DNA from 3 places in the Arthrobacter sp. NPDC093128 genome. Region 3 is predicted to be linked to each of the others. Evidence: predicted binding sites of a transcription regulator. Region 3 holds the regulator's gene; each other region holds the start of a gene.
The links. The regulator LexA, encoded in region 3, represses DNA repair genes until DNA is damaged. The targets are predictions, from matches to a motif close to TCGAACANNTGTTCGA.
Positions count from the first base shown of each region.

Region 1: the regulator LexA is predicted to act here: its motif matches at 1,345-1,360, upstream of umuD (translesion error-prone DNA polymerase V autoproteolytic subunit).
Region 2: the regulator LexA is predicted to act here: its motif matches at 1,438-1,453, upstream of umuD (translesion error-prone DNA polymerase V autoproteolytic subunit).

Region 1 is NZ_JBFBEY010000027.1:55,304-58,411, reverse strand. Features, by position in the region: gene AB0N24_RS23630 (helicase associated domain-containing protein) at 18-710, shown strand; gene AB0N24_RS23625 (hypothetical protein) at 715-1,167, shown strand; gene umuD (translesion error-prone DNA polymerase V autoproteolytic subunit) at 1,373-1,804, shown strand; gene AB0N24_RS23615 (Y-family DNA polymerase) at 1,797-3,095, shown strand.
Region 2 is NZ_JBFBEY010000008.1:79,786-82,893, forward strand. Features, by position in the region: gene AB0N24_RS11240 (Y-family DNA polymerase) at 1-1,000, opposite strand, end outside; gene umuD (translesion error-prone DNA polymerase V autoproteolytic subunit) at 993-1,424, opposite strand; gene AB0N24_RS11250 (hypothetical protein) at 1,692-2,099, shown strand; gene AB0N24_RS11255 (class I SAM-dependent methyltransferase) at 2,231-2,896, opposite strand.
Region 3 is NZ_JBFBEY010000021.1:43,137-46,244, forward strand. Features, by position in the region: gene AB0N24_RS21490 (ATP-dependent DNA helicase) at 1-1,004, shown strand, start outside; gene lexA (transcriptional repressor LexA) at 1,035-1,784, opposite strand; gene AB0N24_RS21500 (LysM peptidoglycan-binding domain-containing protein) at 2,213-2,578, shown strand; gene AB0N24_RS21505 (histidinol-phosphate transaminase) at 2,650-3,108, shown strand, end outside.

The DNA of each region.
Region 1 (3,108 bases), on a different contig from region 3:
GTGGCAGGATGGCCTCTGTGACGAGCAGAAGCCAGCGCCGCGCCCCCGATGCCGAGTGGGTACTGATGTACCGGAAGGGACTGTCCCGTGCACGGATCGCTGAGGTCGAGAACGTTCCGGCCAGTACGGTCGCCTACCACCTCTCCGTGGCCAGGGCCCAGGATGCGGGGCTGCAGGAGGCCCACGACGGAGCGGCCGGCGGAGCGCCGGCGGCCCGCGTCACCGTACAAACGATGCAGCGGATGAACGATCTCATCGCCATGGTCCGGACCGAAGGCAGATACCCCTCCTCCAAAGCCGGCGTGGCCGCGGAGCGGTCGCTGGCCGCATGGCTGCAGCGCCGCCGCCATGACGCCGCGGAAGGACGCCTCGCCCCGGAGGTCCGGGACGGGCTGGCGTGCCTGCCCGACTGGCAGGGCACCCCGCGCGCGGCCGCCGACCAGGAGCGCTGGCAGCAGCGGCTGGCCGAACTGGCCGCGTACCGGGCCGCGGGCCAGGACTGGCCCCGCCATAAGAGCCCGGACACGGACACGGAACACGATCTGGGCGTCTGGCTACACACCCAGCGGTACAAGCAGCGCCGCGGCGAACTCGACCCGGCCAGGAAGAAGACCCTGGACGCAGCCGTGCCAGGCTGGTCCACTGGCCGGACCCGGGGCAGGAAAGCACGTCCCGCACCGGACACGCAGGGCAAGCCGGGTCTAGATTGATCGTGTGAGCGACGAACTGGTGATCAGGCAGGTCTGGCCGGCCCCGCACGGGCATGCAGTGCTCTCACCGTTCGAGGCATCAGAGGACTTCGAACAGGCCTGCTGGCAGGCCAACGAAATCATCGCCATCTCCCCCACTGACCTGTTCTACACCTTCACCAAGGCCGGGCAGGAAGTCGTCCGCCTGATCGTCGTCGATCACCCCGACGTGGATCCCGGCTACGGCGTCCCCGAAGCGGCGGAAGGTCTGGAGATTGACTTCATGGAGGTCGCCAACGGGCACCGACGCCGGGGATTCGGCACCCAGTCCATAGAACTGCTGCGCCGGCAGCATCCCGGCAAGGCTGTCTTCGCCAGGCCGCCTGAAAGCGAGGACGCGTTCTGGCAGTCCCTGGGCTGGGAACACATACGCCACGCCCAGGACGGGGACTATCCCCCGCTGTTCCTGAAGCGCTGACCGAAACCCGCGGCCGCAGGTTGGGGTGGTGCGTTGTCCGGGTTGTGCCCACTGCGGGCCAGGTGGAGCCCTCCACACAGCTCAAGCTGTCCCCATTGTGCGCAACCCGCCCCGTTTCAGGCTGTACCTGAAACGGCGATGGTTCTTTTGTCGCACCGTCCGGGTACGATGAATGAATCGAACATATATTCGAATAGGGTGTGTTGTGGGCGTTATTGTCGGTCCCCGCGTGATAGAGGCGGGTGTGTCGTTGTTGTCGGTGCTGGTCTCTCCGGTACCGGTTGCGGCGGGGTTCCCGTCGCCGGCGCAGGACTACTTTGATGGCCGGATCGACCTGAACGAGCATCTGATCAAGGACATCACCAGCACCTACGTGGTGCGGGTGTCCGGGGAGTCGATGGAAGGCGCCGGGATCAGCGACGGCGATGAGCTGATCGTGAACCGGGCCCTGGAACCGGTGGACGGGTCCGTCGTCGTTGCCGTCCTGGACGGGGAACTGACGATCAAGCGGCTGCGGATCACGGCCACCGGGGTCGTTCTGCAGGCGGAGAATCCCGCTTACCCGGACATCCGCGTCCCGGCCCTGAGCGACCTCGTTATCTGGGGTACCGCAACCCGGTGTTTGCACCATGTCTAAGCCAGCCCTGATGCGGCACATGCCGCAGATCGCGCACGTGGACGTCAATTGCTTCTACGCCTCGGCCGAGCGGGCGTTCGACCCGTCCCTGGAAGGCAGGCCCGTGATTGTCCTGTCCAACAACGACGGCTGCGCCGTCACCCGCTCCCCCGAAGCCAAAGCCCTGGGCATCCCCATGGGCGAGCCCTGGTTCAAACTCGCCCCGCGGGCCAAGGAATGGGGACTGGTGGCCCTGTCGAGCAACTACGAGCTCTACGGCGACATCAGCGCCCGGGTGATGGAGCTCCTGGGCCGGTACTCGGCCTGGTTGGAGGTCTACAGCATCGACGAGGCCTTCCTCGGCGTCAAAGGCACCCCTGCCGAGCTCCTGGCCCTGGGCCGGTCCATGAAGGCCGCCGTGCGGCGGAACGTCGGCGTGCCCGTCTGCGTCGGGATCGCCGCCACGAAAACCCTGGCGAAGCTGGCCAACAAATGGGCGAAGAACAACCGGGCGTTCGGCGGAGTCTGCCACTGGGATTCCGTCCCCTTGCCAGAACGGGAGGCTCTGATGGGGCGCCTGTCCGTGGTGGAGATCTGGGGCGTGGCGACCCGACTGACCAGGCGGCTGAACGTGATGGGCATCTTTTCGATCCTTGACCTGTCCCGGGCCGATCCAGTGCTGATCCGGGACCGGTTCTCCGTGGTCATGATGCGCACCGTCCTGGAACTGCAGGGCACCCCCTGCATTCCGATGGAGGAAGAAAGGATCGGGCGGGATCAGCTGATCTTCTCCCGTTCCTTTGCCACCCCGATCACCACTGCGGCCGGGATCCGACAGGTCATGTCCGTGTACGGGCAGCAGGCCTCGGCGCGGCTGGCCAAACATGATCTGCAGGCCAAGGTCCTCACCGCGTTCGCCGGCACCTCACACTTCAACCCGAAAGAGACTTCCTTCCCCTCGGTGTGTGTTCCGCTGCCGATGCCGACAGCGGATCCGGTGATCCTGACCAAGGCAGCCCACGCGCTCCTGCCCCTGATCAATGAGGGAATCCGATACGCCAGGGCCGGGATCATGGTCACTGACCTGCGCCCGACCGGGAACCAGGCGCCGCTTGCCCTGTTCGAGAACCCGCACGAGGAACGCCGCGTCGGAACACTCCTCGAAGACGTGACCCGCCGGTACGGCCGCGGCTCCATTGGTCTTGGCTACGGCGGGATCAGGGGCGGGCCGGACTGGACCATGAAACGGGACATGCTCTCCCCCCGCTACACCACCCATTGGGACGAACTCCCCCTCGTCAAAGCCGCCTAAATCAGCACACTGC
Region 2 (3,108 bases), on a different contig from region 3:
CCTTCGTCAGCAGCACCGGATCCGCGGTGGGCAGGGGCAGCGTCACGGTGACAGTCGGATATGACGTATCCAGCGGGTTGTAATGCGAGGTGCCGGCGAACGCATTGAGGACCTTGGCCTGGAGCCCGTGTTTGGCCAGGCGGGCGCTCGCCTGCTGCGCATATACGCTCATGACCTGGCGCAGGTCCGCCGCGGTGGTGATGGGCGTTGAGAAGGACCGGCTGAAGATGAGCTGGTCACGTCCGATGCGCTCTTCTTCCATGGGGATGCAGGGAATGCCCTGGAGTTCCAGGACCGTGCGCATCAGCACCACGGAGAAGCGCTCCCGGATCCGCACCGGATCGGCGTTTGCAAGGTCGAGGATGGAATGGATACCCAGGCCGTTCAGGCGTTTGGTGAGCCTGCCGGCCACACCCCAGAGTTCTATGACGGAGAGCCGGCGCATCAGCGCTTCGCGGGCCTGGGCAGGCATGGCATCCCAGTGGCACACGCCGTTAAGGCCGGGGTTGTTCTTCGCCCATTTGTTGGCCAGCTTCGCGAGGGTCTTGGTATTGGCAATCCCCACGCAGACCGGGACCCCGACGTTGCGGCGGACAGCCGCCTTGATGGTGTGGCCAAGCCGCAGGAGCTCGTCCGGGCTGCCTTTGACGCCCAGGAAGGCTTCGTCGATGCTGTAGACCTCCAGCCAGGCCGAGTACCTGCCCAGGAGCTCCATGACACGTGAGCTGATGTCGCCGTAGAGCTCGTAGTTGCTGGACCTGGCCACCAGCCCCCATTCCTTCACGCGGGGCGCGATCTTGAACCACGGCTCGCCGACGGGGATGCCGAGGGCCTTGGCCTCGGGGGACCTGGTGACCGCGCAGCCGTCGTTGTTGGACAAGACAACCAGGGGGCGGCCTTCCAGCGACGGGTCGAAAGCGCGCTCCGCCGACGCGTAGAAACAGTTGACGTCCACCAGGGCAATCCGCCGGCCCGTGTCCGGTGCGCGCGCGTCAGACATGGTGCAGGCACCGCGTGGCGACGCCCCAGATAACAAGATCCGACAGGTCTGGAACGCGGATGTCCGGATACCGGGGGTTGTCCGCCTGCAGCACTACTCCGGATGCTGTGATCCTCAGCCGCTTGATGGTCAGCTCGCCGTCCAGGACGGCGATGACCACCGATCCGTCTTTCGGGTCCAGGGCGCGGTTGACGATGAGTTCGTCGCCGTCGCTGATCCCGGCACCCTCCATCGAGTCCCCGGACACCCGCACGACGTAGGTGCTGGTGATGTCCTTGATGAGGTGTTCGTTGAGGTCGATCCGGCCGTCAAAGTAGTCCTGCGCCGGCGAAGGGTAGCCAGCCGCGACTCGTACCGGGGAGATCAGCACCGACAACAGGGAAGTGCCCGCATCTATCACGCGGGGACCGATAACTATGCCCACAACACACCTTTATTCGAATATATGTTCGATAACTTCAGTGTAGACCCTGGCCCGGACATTGCAGATTTCTTTGGGGAATTGCGTCTGATGCAGGAACGGAGGCTGGCCATGGCGGGCCTCGATAGCGGAAGGCCCGAGGGGCCGATCCGGCGCAGCGTTGGGGGTCTCCGCCACTGGAGTCCCGCATACGCCCTCGATGTGCCTGTAGATTGTCCGTCTAATATGAGCAGACGCGGGCCGGCTGCCCGGATCATCACAGGGGAAAGCATGGCACCGGGAAGTTCATGGGGGACAATTCGCAGCCCCGAGCCGCGGCTGGAGCAGGTTCTGCTCCCATATAAGCATGAGTTCGAGGTGGCGGTCCCGGAAGGCGTCGCAGTACACGGTTACGTGCTCAGTTACGAGATCTGGAATGCGTTCGTCCGGGTGAACATCGCTCTGATCGACACGCCGTTGGGCAGTATCCATGACAGGCCTGCCCTCCGCCTGGCCGACGGGTCGGACGCCCGTCTGGTCCAAGGCAACGGCGGCGGCGGGGAACGTTTCAGCGCTTTATCAGCGTCGTTCGCCAGGCCGGCACCGCAGACCGTGACGCTCGGGCTCGGGGGAGGAATGCTTGGAAAGCCTGACGGGAAGGTGTCCTTCACCCCTGTCATGGAGCTCGAGATCCCCTGAGGCGGCGCGGCCGGCAATTCGTCCCGGGTGACTCTTCGGACGTGACGCGCTCAGTCCCGTGCAGTTGCCCGCGCGGTGCCGGATCGGCTCGAATCCGGTCCCTTGGACAGAGGCTGGGCCCTTGAACCGAGCTAGGTCGCTCGGGCTGACAGCAGCAAGAACAACGGCGCACGCCTTCTGCGCGTCAGCTCGGCTTCGTCTCCGCCGAATCGGCTAGGTTCCGGTTCGCATTCGCGCAGGGCTGTCAGAGTAAAGCCCGCACCAATAAGCGCGCCAACATACTGTTCGATAGTCCTATGGAACCAAGTCACGGTGTCGCCCATCCACAAGCGCTCCCGTGCTCCACCTACAAAGTAGTCATCAACCGTCCAGCTTCCGCGCGGCCTACCCGGAGATGATTGCACGTCCGATGAGGTGATCACGGGGTGAAGGACCGAGAAACACATCCTCCCGCCGGGGCGCAGCGCGGCGTGACAGGACCGCAGAATAGCCTCCAGGTCCTCAAGGTAGTGCAACGCCATCCGCGAGACAACGAGGTCAACGCTCCCGTCGCGAAGCGACAGCTCCTCCATATTCTGAAGGGCCACCGTCCCCCGAGCGTCCTGGAGCGTCTCCTCCGCCCGGGAAACCATCTCCCGGGAACCATCAACACCCAGATAGCTGGCACTTCCCTGCTGCAGGAGCATCGCACCCAGGGCGGCGTCCCCACAACCAAGGTCAAGGACGTCTAGCCCTGCTACGTCTCCTAGCTCAGCAAGCAGCGCCGGCTCTTCCATCACGAAGTTCGGGCTGGACACCCCGCCATGGCGGTGAACCCCATACCGCTCGGCCACGCCAGGCCGGTCATAGAACAGGGCCCCACTCTCAGATCCGGAGTGAGTTGCTGGAGATGCCTGGCCATTTTCCGACATTGAGTGAGTCACCCTCACAGTCCACCACGGGCTCAGGTCTCCTAGTCCCAACTCGGTGGAAACCTACTTGGAGGTCCACCATTACACCCCACCAGGTT
Region 3 (3,108 bases):
GGGACAGCGCCAACACGGCCGACGGCGGGCGCCAGCTGGCGCGGTCACGCCTGATGGTCATCCTCGAGCTTTGCGAACGCCTGATTGCCGCCCGGGAAAACCGCGAGGTGGTCTGGTTCTCGCGTGCCAGCACGTTTGACCCGCAGCAGGGCTACTCGCAGCCGGACGACGCCGCACCGGCCCTGATCAACATCGCCCCCCTGAGTGTTGCCGGGAAGCTGCGCGACGGGCTTTTCGCAGGCCACACAGTGGTCCTCACGTCGGCCACACTCGCGATCGGATCGGCCTTCGAGCCGGCCGCGGGAGGGCTCGGGCTGGTGGGGCCCGGGGCGCCCAGCTGGACCGGTGTGGACGTCGGATCGCCGTTCGATTACCCCAAGCAGGGCATCCTCTATGTTGCCAGCCACCTGCCGAAACCCGGACGGGGAACGTCGCCCGAAGCGCTGGACGAGCTCGAGAAACTGATCCGGGCCTCGGGCGGCGGGGCATTGTGCCTCTTTTCGTCGCGCCGGGCGGCGGAGGACGCAGCCGAGGCCATGCGGCCGCGCCTGGATGTCAGCATCCTCTGCCAGGGCGACTCAACCATGACCGCCCTGGTGCGCCAGTTCGCCGACGAACCGGACACGTGCCTTTTCGGCACCATGTCACTTTGGCAGGGCGTCGATGTTCCCGGCGGTTCGTGCAGGCTGGTGGTCATCGACCGGATCCCGTTCCCCAGGCCGGATGACCCCCTTATGACGGCGCGCTCCAGGGCGGTGGCCCAGGCGGGCGGCAACGGTTTTATGTCGGTGTCTGCCACGCATGCAGCCATCCGGCTTGCCCAGGGGGCAGGCCGCCTGATCCGTTCTACGGGCGATAAAGGCGTGGTGGCTGTCCTTGACTCCCGGCTGTCCACGGAACGCTACGGGGGGTTCCTAAGGGCCGCCCTGCCGCCGTTCTGGCCGACCACTGATCCTGCGATCGCGGTGGCGGCCCTGAGCCGGCTGGCGAAGGCCCCCGCGTAGGCCGGGCTGCCGGCTGACGCGGGAGCGCGGCTACAGCGAGCGGAGAACCGAAACGACCTTGCCCATGATGTTGGCGTGATCGCCGAGGATGGGCTCGTACTGCGTGTTCTGCGGGAGCAGCCAGGTGTGGCCGTCGCGCTGGCGGAATGTCTTGACGGTGGCTTCATCATCGAGCAGGGCGGCCACAATGTCGCCGTTCACGGCATCACTCTGGCGGCGGACCACCACCCAGTCGCCGTCGCAGATGGCCGCGTCGATCATGGAGTCGCCGGACACCTTCAGCATAAAAAGCTCGCCGTGGCCGACGAGCTGCCGCGGCAGGGGCATGACGTCCTCGACCATCTGGTCTGCCAGGATGGGGCCGCCTGCCGCAATCCGGCCCACCAGGGGGACCATTGCCGTATCCGTTGCCGTGGCCAGTTCGGAAACGGACAAGCCGCCAATGGTGCGCAGCCGGGCAGGCTTCTCCACGCCGGAGATCTTGGCGGTTCCCTCGTCCAGGGTCAGCGGCATGAGCACTTCCATGGCGCGCGGACGCTTGGGGTCGCGCCGGAGGTAGCCCAGCTTCTCGAGCTGTGAGAGCTGGTGGGTGACGCTGGAGAGGCTGGCCAGGCCCACGGTGTCGCCGATTTCACGCATGGACGGCGGATAGCCGTTGTCGTTGACGGACCGCTGGATGGTTTCCAGAATCTTCTTCTGCCGCACCGTGAGGCCCTTGGGCTTCGCTGGTGACTGCTGGCTCCGCTGCGTAGCCCTGCCGCCGGTGGCTTGTGCTGCCATGTTCGCCAACGCCTTTCGTTCCACCCGGCCTCCGTGGCTGCAGCTGCCGGGAACTTCCGGCCTGAAAATGTCAGACCCTGCTGATCAACTGCAGAAGCGGTTGTTCTGTAGCTCAAACGTAGGTCAGCCGCACACGTTTTTCAAACATTTGTTCTAGTGAGTCTCGACAATGTTCGTTAATAAGTGCTAGAACAGAAACAGCAAAGTTCGAATATGTGTTCTAGTCGCAAGCCCCATTCGGTTCTATGTTCGAAGAGTTCCATGTTCGAAGGCCGGAACGGGCGGATGGCATCTTTGGGAACATGCCGGGCGGCACAGTCAGGTCCAGGAGGGCTCAGTTCATGTCAGCAATACGCGCTATTCAGGTTTCGGGTCAGCAGCGTTCGAAAGACCAGCGTTCCACCAGCCGGGTAGATCACGGCTCCGGAATGCAGGGCTTCAACTGGGAGGACCGTCCTTCAGGGAAGGCCAGGTCCGCCCAGCCGCCGCTCCGCCTGACCCGCCGGGGCCGCATCGTCCTGGTGGGCCTACCGCTGATTCTGCTGTCGGTGGTGCTCATTTCACTGGCCGGCTTCCTCAACTCCCCGGCCAAGGCCGCGGATTCCGTGTCCGAGCTGTCGCTGACTCCAACAGTGTCTGTCACAGTCCAGCCCGGGGAGTCCCTCTGGGGAATTGCCGGCACCGTGGCACCGGAGCGTGATCCCCGCGACGTGGTGGCTGACATCGTCCAGCTCAACAACCTCGACGGCGGCAAGGTCATGCCGGGCCAGCAGATCTTCGTCCCGTCGAAGTAGAACAGCGGCCCGGGCGGGCCGGCAGGCGTCACAGTTTCAGTGGCCCGGCCACCCTCACTTAAACTGTTGAAGTGACTGACCAGCTAGAGCGACTGAACCGACTTCCCCTCCGGACCAACCTGCGGGGCCTCACCCCGTATGGGGCGCCGCAGCTGGACGTTCCCATCCTGCTCAACGTCAACGAGAACACCCATGGTGTTCCGGCGGATGTCCTCGCGGCCATCTCCGAGGCCGTGACGGCAGCTGCTGCGGGACTGAACCGCTATCCGGACCGTGAGTTCACCGAACTCCGTGAGCGCCTCGCCGAGTACCTCGGGCACGGCCTGGGAGCGGAGAACATCTGGGCCGCCAACGGGTCCAACGAAGTGCTTCAGCAGATTCTGCAGGCTTTCGGCGGGCCGGGCCGCACAGCCCTTGGGTTCCCTCCCACGTACTCCATGTACCCGCTCCTGGCGAGCGGAACGGACACGGAATACATCGTCGGCCAGCGGGCGGACGACTACGGCCTCAGCGCCGAATCGGCGGCCCGG